DNA from 2 places in the Sinobacterium caligoides genome. Region 2 is predicted to be linked to the other one. Evidence: predicted binding sites of a transcription regulator. Region 2 holds the regulator's gene; the other holds the start of a gene.

Region 1 (5,933 bases), 320 kb from region 2:
TAACATCGATGAGAGCTCGGCGCGGGGCAAGCTGCGCTGGCTAGCCGGCGATGATGCGGTGATCGACTTCACCGCGATGAGTTTTCACAGTAATAACGGCTATGACGCTTACTCCCTCGATAACGACTTCCATACCCAGTCGGACCAGCCGGGTCACGACCGCGTCGACTTCGATGCCTTGGCGATGAACGGCACCTGGTCGCTCAGTGACGATTACGACCTCAACATCATCAGCAGCTGGAGCCAATCGGAAAACGATTACAGCTACGATGAAGACTGGTCGAACCCGCACATCTGTGATGGCGTTGCGAGCTGTGAGTGGTTCTCGAATACCGATAGCCTGCAGCGTGACACCCAGACGATCGATCTCGATGCGCGCCTGCTCAGCACCGGTGCACTCGATGTGGCGGGTGATTACCAGACCGTCTTTGGTGTCTACGGCCAGCACAGAGAGCAATCGTTAGAGCGTTACTACTATGACGAGTTCAACAGCGATTACGATAGTCAGCGCCTCGCCGCCTACGGCCAGATCGATTACATGCTGACCGATAGTCTGCACCTGATTGCCGGTCTGCGTGGCGAGCGCTTCAGCGACGATTATAGCGATCTCAATGTCTATGGCGGCCGCTTTAACAGTGATAACCGCGACAACCTGTACAGCGGCGAGCTGACCCTACAGTACTTTACTGCAAACGATAATCTTGTCTACGCCACCGTCTCCCGCGGCGAGAAGCCGGGCGGCGTGAATACCGAGGCCAGCTCCAGCTACCCGATGTTGCAGCCCGGTTATCAAGACTTCCTCCACAGCCGCCTGAGCTTTGAGAGCGAATCGTTACTGAATACCGAGCTGGGCTTCAAGGGCACCTTCATCGATGATCGCCTGCAGCTGCGTGCCGCGGTGTTTTATATGCAGCGTGACAATGCTCAACTGGAGAGTTGGTTGACAGCGTACGATAACAACAATCAGTTTCACTGGGTCGGCTTACTCGATAACGCCGGCCGTGCGAGCAACTACGGTGCCGAGTTAGAACTCGACTTTGTTGCGACCGAACAGCTGTCACTGTTCGCCAGCCTTGGTCTATTGCGCACCAATGTCGATGGCATGACGGTCTACGACCTCGATCAGGAGGCCTTTGTTGAAGTCAACGATCGGGAGCAGGCGAAGTCACCGCGCTATCAATACAGCGTCGGTGCCCAGGCACAGTTTACTGAGCGCCTGAGTGGCCGTATTGAGTTAGAGGGCAAGGATCAGCAGTACTACGGCTATTACCACGACAACACCTTGGATGCCTACGACCTGCTTAACGCCAGCGTTAGTTATCAACAGGGCCCTGTGGAGCTGACACTCTGGGCGCGCAACCTGACCAATGAAGAATACGCCGTACACGGTTTGTACTTCGGTAACGACCCGCGCAACGGCTACATGCCTCAGCAGTTCAATCAACAGGGTGAACCCCGTACCTTTGGTATTAACGGTCGTTATAACTTCTAATAGCCACTGCATAGGCGCTGACATGTGAATGCAGCGCCTGTTGTTCAATATCAATTTGGCCGTACCGTTATCGTGCGGCTTAATCTGTTTTCCCATCGCTATTGTTAAAAGCGAGAGAATATCGCTCGGTGTACATCCTGTGTTCATACTCTTTGGGGTGATGAATTGTTTAGTTTATCGTATTGGCAACGTCGTGGGTTTATTGCTTGGCTGTTTAATGTGAAATGATACATATCACGGTAAGAGGCTAATACCGAAGATTCTCTAAGGATAGGGAAAGAGGTATCTGTGCTCATTGTATCTAATGTTCTAAGTGGTTAATTAAAAGGGATTTTAAAATGCGTCAACTCGGTCAACGCGAGGCTAAGCAAGCCATCGCCCACCAAGATAATCACGGTCTCATGCAGATCAGCAATGTCGCGACCATTAAGGGGGTGGTGTCAGCAGAAAAATTACTGCGTGCCGTACACTGTGCCTATCAACAGCATCCGTTTCTTCGTGCGCGCATTGAATTTGAAGGGGGTTGTTGGCAATTTTTTTATGACGTTGCTTTTGATTCTGTACAGCATACTTATGAAAGTAAGAAGCGTGCTTCTATAGAGACAGAGATGGCTGCTGAGATGAAGAATATTATCGCGCAGGATAAGTACTTGTGGCGTACACGCTTGGTTAATATTGCTGGAACCGATCAAAGCTACTTTATTTTAACGACGCATCACAGTATGACAGATGGTATAGCCTGCTTTTCGCTGATTAACGATATATTAGGTTATTACAACGCTATTGCTGCCGGTAAAGAGGTTGTTATTGAGTCGTTTCCCGAAAGAGGCTGCCTAGAAGATTACTATGTGCAGTCAGCGAATGTGCGTGACATGAGTGATGTCGAAAAAAACAGGGAGGCGTCCATATGGCCAGTAGCAGAACCCGCTTTATTGCAGCAACGAATGCCGTTGATAAAGGAGTTAGTGTTTTCTGGGGCAGATGTTGCTGCGCTGCTATCAATGTGTCGAGCCTCAAAGGTAACGCTGAATGGCTTGTTGAGCGCGTTGATTTTTAGGGCTTCTTTCAATGTCGAAAATGCACCAACCTTCATCAAGAGCTCAGTGCCGATAAATGTTCGATCAAAAATGGTCGGTGGATTAGATAGCAGGGAGCTCGGTGCATTTTTTGATGCAGGATTTATTTTAGCGGACAAAAATAACACGGATGACTTGTGGCTGATGTCAAGAGACTCGCAAGCTCAGTATCAGTGTAGCGTGGGGTATAATGATGATATTTCCTATGATGAACTTATGGCGTTTCTTGCCCGGCTAGGTAATGAGGCAGGCTCTTGTTTCGGCCAGCACATTATAATTTCAAACCTCGGACGCTTAAGTGCAGCGTTTCAGCAAGGTGATTTGGCATTGATTGACTACCGCTTTAATGCATCAATATATCCAGCAAACTTCTTTTTGATGTTTGCGGCATCCACAGTTAATGACTCGCTGACTTGTAACTTTAACTTTACTCGGCCCCTTGTTAGCGAAGAGACGGCGATACGATTTGTAGAGCAGTTTGGTGATGAGGTTAAGCAGTTAGTGGCTGCTTTTAAAAATAATGCTAAGCCTGTCGGGGTGAAACCGGCTGTGGACAGCGTAACTTGAAAAGGAGTGAACATGCGTCAACTCGGTCAGCGAGAGGCTAAGCAAGCCATCGCCCACCAAGACAATCACGGCCTGATGCAGATCAGCAATGTCGCGACCATTAAGGGGGTGGTATCAGCAGAAAAATTACTGCGTGCCATACACTGTGCCTATCAGCGGCACCCGTTACTGCGTGCCCGTATTCAGTTTCAGCAGCGTACCTGGCACTTTATCTACGATGTGATGTTTGATGCTTCGCAGCATCGTTATCAGCGTAAGCAGTGCAGCTCGGTCGAGCAGGAGATGGCTGATGAGGTGCAGCGGCCCCTCGATCAAACACAGTATCTTTGGCGAACCCGCCTGGTCGACATTGCCGATTCGGATGAGAGTTACCTGGTGCTGACGACCCACCATAGCATGAGTGATGGGTCTGGTTGCTTTGTGTTGATTAACGATATCGTAAACTACTACAACACCGCCGACGATCAGGGCGGTGTCGAGTCGCTGCCGGAGCGGGCCTGTTTAGAAGACAGCTGCCGCCCGCTTGATCATCAAGCTGACGGCGTTGATCGGCGTGAGTACTTCAAGGACATGGTGTGGCCGGTAGCAGCAGCGGCGCCATTAGCGCAGCGGCAACCGTTGATTAAAGAATCGGTGTTTACAAAAGATGCGATGACGGCGCTGGTGTCATTATCCCGGGCGGCGGGTGTGACGCTAAACGCAGTCATCAGTGCATTACTGTTTCGTACCACCTTTCAGCTTGCCGGTGCGCCAGCGGTATTAAAGGCGATTGTGCCAAAAAATATGCGGCCCGAGATGACTAACGGTGTCGATTACCGTGAACTGGGGGCTTTCTTTGAAACGGCCTATATCTATGCGGATAAGCGCGATAGCCATGATCTTCTGCAGCTATCAAAAGCGCTACGTCGCCAGTATCAAACCATGGCGAACAGTACTGAGGCATTGAGCTACGCCGAGCTAGCCGATGATTTGGCGCAGCTGGGCAATGACGCTAGTACGGTGTTTGACCAACACCTAATCATCTCTAACCTAGGGCGGCTGAGTACACTGTATCAACAGGGCGAGTTATCGTTGTTAGACTATCGCTTTAACGGTGCCATCCACTCAGCCAATTACTTTTTATTATGTGGCGTGGTTACGGTCAATGACGCGCTGATCTGTAGTTTTAACTTCACTCAGCCGCTGGTCCATGAACACACCGCCAGCCGTTTTGTTGAACAGTTTCGCGCATCAGTGCAGCAGTTAGTCGCAGACTATTACCGTGATGACCACGCCCGCGATACAGAAGCCGTTGGCCAATCGGCTTAGGCAGCGACACTGCTGCTGGCGCTAACAGCCGGGCGTATTTAGAATAGCCGCTACCGATGATAATCAGGCAGAGAGTGTTCGTCAGACTATGCAGCAACCGATAGCGGGTTACCATTTAGATGAAGAGTCCCACTGGGTCGCCGAGCTCGCCTGCGGCCATTTTCAGCATGTGCGCCACAACCCGCCATGGACCAGCCGGCCATGGACGCAAACCGAGGCCGGGCGTCAGTCGATGATCGGTTATAGCTTAAACTGCGTGAAATGTGATCAAGGGGCCCCTTTGGATCAGCAGCCATAAGGGGCTGTGTCGACAAACAGGCGTAGCTGATTCAGCGAGAAACACCAGCGTTATAAAGATGGGCAGCTGCCAATAAAGCAGGCGCGTTGAATAAGATACACGCGCCACTTGCGCGTATATTGCTGATCAGCCTCTATCGCTAACACTTTGTAAATATTCACCTTAAAAAAATGATCAACGAGTTAAAAAAAATAACACCGCATCGCGATTGATGATATGCGGCCCTAGCTATTACTTCAAAAGGTGATTAAAAAACGAACGAATCTGGCCGTTCAAGCCAGCAAAGCTAATTTCGGCGCTATTGCCGCTAAATGACCCCTCACCTACATCATCAATCCGTTAGAAGTTAGCCCAAAAATAAGCCGACGGCTGGTAAGTCGCTGATATTAACGATTATAAATGTTGCGGTGTAGTTCTAATATACGCGCAAGTTGCGGTGTAATTCTGAGAGGCTTTTTATTGAGAGTAGATAAGCTTATGTTAATCATGTAGTTTATGGGCAACTAAAATAATTAACCCCAGAATTACACCGCAACTGTGATACACCGCAGGTTGCGGTGTAATACGCTGTTAGGGCTCACAAATCGAGAAAGCATGGACGTAGAATTCGAAGTATTACAAGGACCACTGGAAACTAAGCCCGAGATCACCCGCGTCGAGTATGATCTTCATGATTTGGTTATCCATATTGAGCCCGAATACGACGCAAAGCCGATCATTGTTACCTTCGACTCGTCAATCGGTTATCGAGTTCTTGACGAAGGCAACCTCCTAGAATTCTGGGACAAGTTTAATCTTAGTAATGGTTGGCTCTTCCAGATCGCATCTGGTGGCTGGTTCGATCTAGAGTCCAGAAGAAATGGGTTTGTATCTCAGCACCATTCTGATGTACAAGAATACTTAATCATTGGGGTAAACGAGTGCGTAAGTGTACTCGCAGGCGAACCACCCACCGTAGTTCTGCCCCGCCTTAACAAGACAAGCAACCCGACGCCGTAAGCGCGGGTTCTTTTGGCGTTATAGCGCCAAAAGCTCCACTCATTAATCATACTCACACCAGTCTCTCCTCCAACGCCCACTCCCCACCATAATCGTCGTAAATCCATACGGCTATCAGCCACTTGTAACTTTCCATACAGCCATAAGTACGGTACTGTATCTCTCAAATAATTAACAACACAGCTTAGCGGCA
Region 2 (5,933 bases):
ACCGCCGACCTCAGCCCAGATAATAGGCCAAGAGTAGGTCCACCTTCAGTTTTACACGGGAATGAGTCATGTCTATTGAGAATCACGCCGCGATCCACTGGGATCACGCCCTCATCAAAAAGTACGACGTCTCTGGACCGCGCTACACCTCCTACCCTACCGCGAACCTCTTTCACGACGACTTTGCTCACGAACAATATATGCAGGTCGCTACCAACGAAAAGAGTAGCATCGCCCCCATCTCGCTTTATATTCACATCCCTTTCTGCGAGAACATCTGCTATTACTGCGCTTGTAATAAAGTAGTCACCCGCGATAAGTCGAAGGCACGTGAATACCTGGAACACCTGAAGAAAGAGATCGCCTTACGCGGCGAGATACACGCTAACCGTCCCGTCACCCAGCTTCATTTCGGTGGTGGCACCCCGACTTTTTTGTCGACCAGCGAACTGACCGAGCTCATGGTATCGCTCGGTCGCCACTTTAATCTGAGTACCGCCGACAGCCGAGAATACTCCATCGAGCTCGACCCGCGTACGGTCGACGACGAGTATATTTCACTGCTCAAAGGGCTCGGTTTCAATCGAGTTAGCCTTGGTATTCAAGACTTCCACCCACCGGTACAGAAGGCTATCAATCGCGAACAAAGCGTTGACATGGTTCAAGATCTTCTTAAGTCCATTCGTCAGTATCGCTTTGACTCTATAAGTTTTGATCTGATTTATGGTTTACCCCACCAATCAGTTGCATCATTCACACAGACCCTAGCAACGGTTATCGCACTTAACCCCGACAGATTGTCAGTTTACAACTATGCCCATCTGCCGGAGCGATTTAAGACCCAACGTTCCATTGATCGCCTCACTCTTCCTACTGGACAGGAAAAGCTAGCCATCATGGAGCACATCGGCAACACATTAACCGATGCTGGCTACGAATACATTGGGATGGACCACTTTGTAAAACCGGACGATGAACTCGCAAAAGCACGCTTTAACGGACGCTTACAGAGAAATTTCCAGGGATATTCGACCTGTCTGGCAACAGATTTAATAGGATTAGGGTCGTCTTCAATCACATCGTTTTCAGACACTTACTCGCAAAACAGTAAAGATCTGACAGAATACTATCGCCTTGTCAACAGCGGGAAATTACCTATTGTTAAAGGTTACCCTCTTACTGTAAAAAATACCCTGCATAGAGAGATCATCATGTCTCTCGCCTGCCGACTAGCATTGAACATACAAGATATTGAACTACTCTTCAGTATTAAATTTGATGAAGAGTTCAATTACTTAATGCCTCGCTTAAGCGAGTTCGAAGAAGATGGTTTGATCGAACTCAGCGACGCATTAATTACGGTAACTGACACCGGTCGATTAATGTTACGACAGATCTGCATGGTATTTGACGAGTACCTCAGCAAAAACAACGCTGGGGGGACAAAATTCTCCAAAGCCATGTAGAACAATTTTAGCGCTGCTGATGGCTCTGCCATCAGCAGCGCAATATTTGTCACTATTCTACAAAGATACTTCAGTACTATTTAGCCGTTTAAGGCAACTTAGATATGAAGAAGGAGAAAAAATGCAACAGATTATGGCTGAAAACCTCTCGGAAAAAAACAATCCTGTTTCTTGCCGAAGCGCATTCCAGACTAAGTGCGGTAACTGTCGCCTTAATAGCATTTGCCTACCTATTGCTCTTCAAGAGCCCGATCTTGATTCTCTTGATCGCGTCATTCATCGCAACAAGCCTTTACGTAAAGGCGAGCACGTATTTCGTGAGAATGATAATTTCACCGCTATCTATGCCATCCGCTCTGGCTTCGTTAAAGCCTATCGTCTAACAGATGACGGAAAAGAGCAGGTTACAGGCTTCTATTTCCCAGGCGAAATTATCGGCCTCGACGGGATCAGCCAAAACAAGCACAGCGTTTCAGCTAAAGCACTCGAAACTGCAGCCATTTGTGAGATCCCATTCGAGGACGCAGAAGCACTGAGCTCTCGCTTCCCAAGCATGCAGCGCCACCTCTTCTCACTCATGAGCCAAGAGATCATTCAAGATCAACAGCTGATCACTCTGCTTAGCAAAAACACTGCTGAAGAGCGTATTAGCGCCCTGATCTTATCGATCTCTGACCGCAACGCTGCACGCAAACTCTCCCCGACTTCATTCCGCCTGCCTATGTCACGCACCGATATCGGCAACTATCTGGGTCTAACGGTTGAAACTGTCAGTCGTGTATTTAGCCGCTTCCAGAAGAACGGAACACTAGAGGTAAACAACAAAGAGATCACCATTCTCGACATCGATCAACTGCGCGGCATCGTCACCTCAGAAGCCTAACCGCAACAGGTCAACCAAAGGCGTCGTCTATACTTTATAGTCGGCGCTTTTTTATGCCTACTGACAACCGAATTTCTTACAACACGCATTATAATTACACTCAGCAATACACCAGCATTAATTGACTCCAAATTATTTTGTAATTATTTCATCACCCCAGCTAGCGCCTTGTATTTTCGCTGACTATGCTATTTTTAAGCGGTAGGTTTGACCGACCCACACTAGGGACGTTAATGGCATCGTTTATTATGAGTCTATCAGCCGAAGAATTAGAGCACTACGTTATTCGCCCGACCCTCAGCGCCTTGGATGTCGAGTCTGAAGGAGCGGTAAAGTTACTATTGGGGACCGCGGCACTCGAGTCCCACTTTAGTCTTAGCCATAGCCACCACTCCATGCCAGATGGCCTAGGCCTTTTCCAAATTACCCCGCAAGCTCACCGGGAGGTATGGGATAACTATCTTGCATTCAGACCTAATCTCGCCAGTAAGGTGCGCGGCCTAGCCAGTCAGCACCACTTCCTAACATCCCCTGATATCGAACTTCGTACAAACCTTTCCTATAGTACCGCTATCGCTTGGATGATCTATCAGTACCACAATGAAACGAACAACCTGCCAATTGATGAAGACGTCAGTAGCATGGGTGAATTATGGGCCCAGCTATTCGAGCACGGTCCGTTACAAGATAAAACAACCTTTATCAACTGTTATCGCAGACTTGTCGGTGAAACTAGACGACCGATAAAACAGCCGATAAAGGCTTCTAGCGAACGGCGAAAATAGCACAGACACCTTTCTCTTTACATCCGGCAGACTGAAACACTATAGGGCGCATCATTAAACCAGCTGTAACGAGCCATCGCTTAACATATTAATCAACGCTATTGCAGGGAGTGCAGCATGGGGTCAATTATCACGATAAAAACACTATCGGCACTCAATCCAACGCGCTTATTGCTATTATTATTTCTACTCAACACGCCTACGCAATGCTTTGCCTCTATCGGTTCCCACAGCCTCCACTTTCGCCTCACACAACAAATCGAGCTCATACTAAACAACACCCTTGAATACGAAAAAAAAGAATACTACATCGTCAAACTAGACAAACACTCCAAAACATTGAACATCCCGGACTGCCGTGGTCAATGGCGTTTCACATTACCGGTAAAAATTGAAGGCAATATCACCATAAGACTGAACTGTGACGCCTTTAACTCTTGGGAAATGTACATACCGATCAGTATCCAGCACCGTATAGCTCCTATCGTTGCCTAGCAAAAGTGCTACTTAACAACCCGCACCATCAACTCTTCTCACCCAAGGAACAGTAGCATTCGACGCGAACAACACCTTACTTTAATCAGTGCTCATCATCTTGATGTCGATATATTCTATTCAACAATGTGTGGAAGGTTTCCGGGAATAACCGCCTGAGGTGATACCCTAAACGAGCCCTCCCTTCTGCAATGACTATATCCTTGCGCCCTTTTTTTAACTGCCCAATCATTTGTACAACAAACTTTTCAACAGCAATACCACCTTCTGTATCTCGGTCCTTGCGGTTGTAACATCGAGCGTCACCTGCTAACGCATTTTCAGCAATCGCCGTTCTTACCCAACCAGGACTAACGACGTGAATATTTATACCTGCCCCAGCCAGCTCAGGGCGAAGGCAGTCCATATAGCCAATAATCGCGTGTTTAGAGGCACAATAACCAGAGCGCATCGGTGCGCCAATTTTTCCCGATACACTGGCCAACGTAACCACCTCTCCCCTTGGGCGCCTTTCGAGCAATGCTGGGGGCTGCTGTAACCACTTATTTACCACCCACTTAGTGAGGCTCACTGTACCAAAGTAATTCACCTCCATGAGCCGGCGGTCGACCTCCTCGATACAATCCATCGCCTTTGAACGCTGACTTATACCTCCGCTATTAATTAATATATCAACCCCATCAATCTCCTCCCACAACACCTCAAAATCTCCACTTGATGGCGTCAAGCCTTCAAGATCAAAAGCAAATACAACTTGTTCACAGGGTGTCTGACAGCGCTGACGAACAACCTTCAGCTTCTCCTCATCACGTCCCGACAAGATCAACCGTTTGGCAAAACCACTCAGCTGTACGGCTAGCTCCGCCCCAATGCCGCTAGAGGCACCAGTTATCCAAATTGTTTTATTCGTAAAATCCATGTAACACCACCCATGTATAAAGACACTAGGACTAAGCAATCGACAAAGGATTTGCTATAACACTAGGACTCAGCCGACACATATTGTTTTTGCCGATAAAGGCTTTACAATTGTCGATAATAATAAACTTTTGATGTCATCATACGTGTACCTACTACAAAAAAACAAATGGCTAACATTCGTACTACTGAGCACCCTGCTCGGTGCCCAGCTATTTGCGGTACATCACCAGCACAATGCCGAAAGCCATCATAACCACCACGATTACACCCTCTGCCTGAGTGTTCATGGCGTACTAACAGCCGCCGTAAACAGCCTACCTGTTACTCAGCTTGCCTCACACTACCTCCACCCCCCTGTAACAAGCTTTATTAGCGCTAACGTTTCACGTTGCAGCAGCTCGTTTCATATCCGCGCCCCGCCCCAATAAGATCTTTTACCTTAAATAAAGCAAAAGACGTAAATAACTGCAGAAACTAGCTCGCCATAAGGCTGGCCAAGGCCTCCTTGCGCTTAAGAAATGTTTCTCGCTGTGCAATTATTAATACGCTACAAACTGCCGTCCCTTAACTGACAGCAGCACGTAGAGATAGGTATTCGTTAATGAATAATAAGATTTATACCGCTATAGCCGCCGCTACTCCCCTACTCTTACAAAGCCCTACCGGCTTTGCTGAGGTCGACGAGAGTAAGTCGTCACAAATAGAAGAGGTCATTGTTTCTGGCTCCATTCTGCGCAATAAGGCGCAAACGGCTCTTCCTGTTACGCTACTCAACGGCGAAGAACTTCATCGCAAAGCCACCAACACGCTAGGTGAGACGCTCGCCGCCACCCCCGGCATCGCCAATTCAAGCTTCGGCCCCGGCGTTGGGCAACCTATCATTCGCGGGCAGCAAGGCTCGCGAGTTCGCGTCTTGCAAAACAGCACTGGCAATGTCGACGCGGCGAGCTCCGGCCCTGATCACGCCGTCACTATCGAACCCGTACTCGCTGAGTCAATTGAAGTGCTACGCGGCCCCTCGACATTACTTTATGGCGGTGGCGCCATTGGTGGCGTCATCAATGTCATCGACAACCGTATTCCAAGCAAGGCTATCGACGGTTTTACCGGCACCCTTGAGCAACGCTATGACTCTGCCTCAGACGGTGCCACCAGCATTGTTAAGCTCGAAGGTGGCAACAAGAACTGGGCCTGGCATTTAGACGGTGTTTACCGCGATTGGGATGATCTCGATGTCCCTGTGGACCCGATCAAGGGTGATCATGATGATCACGGCAGCCATCACGAGCAAATTAACAACAGTAACGGTCGCAGCAAAAACGTAACCGCAGGCTTTTCACGTCTGTTTGATAAAGGCTATTTGGGCCTATCAATTAGCCAACT

The links. The regulator FNR, encoded in region 2, switches genes on or off when oxygen is low (the NO sensors DNR and NnrR bind a similar motif). The targets are predictions, from matches to a motif close to TTGATNNNNATCAA.
Region 1: a site for FNR is predicted at 1,533-1,546, ahead of EDC56_RS05305 (condensation domain-containing protein). Genes of this name have one in related genera too.

Annotation. Positions count from the first base shown of each region.
Region 1 covers NZ_RKHR01000003.1:1,184,426-1,190,358, reverse strand. The annotation lists gene EDC56_RS05315 (TonB-dependent receptor) at 1-1,492, shown strand, start outside; gene EDC56_RS05305 (condensation domain-containing protein) at 1,831-3,135, shown strand; gene EDC56_RS05300 (condensation domain-containing protein) at 3,148-4,443, shown strand; gene EDC56_RS05295 (DUF3565 domain-containing protein) at 4,532-4,741, shown strand; gene EDC56_RS05290 (hypothetical protein) at 5,336-5,740, shown strand.
Region 2 covers NZ_RKHR01000003.1:867,379-873,311, forward strand. The annotation lists gene hemN (oxygen-independent coproporphyrinogen III oxidase) at 69-1,466, shown strand; gene fnr (fumarate/nitrate reduction transcriptional regulator Fnr) at 1,588-2,349, shown strand; gene EDC56_RS03970 (hypothetical protein) at 2,598-3,134, shown strand; gene EDC56_RS03975 (hypothetical protein) at 3,252-3,629, shown strand; gene EDC56_RS03980 (SDR family NAD(P)-dependent oxidoreductase) at 3,715-4,548, opposite strand; gene EDC56_RS03985 (TonB-dependent receptor) at 5,152-5,933, shown strand, end outside.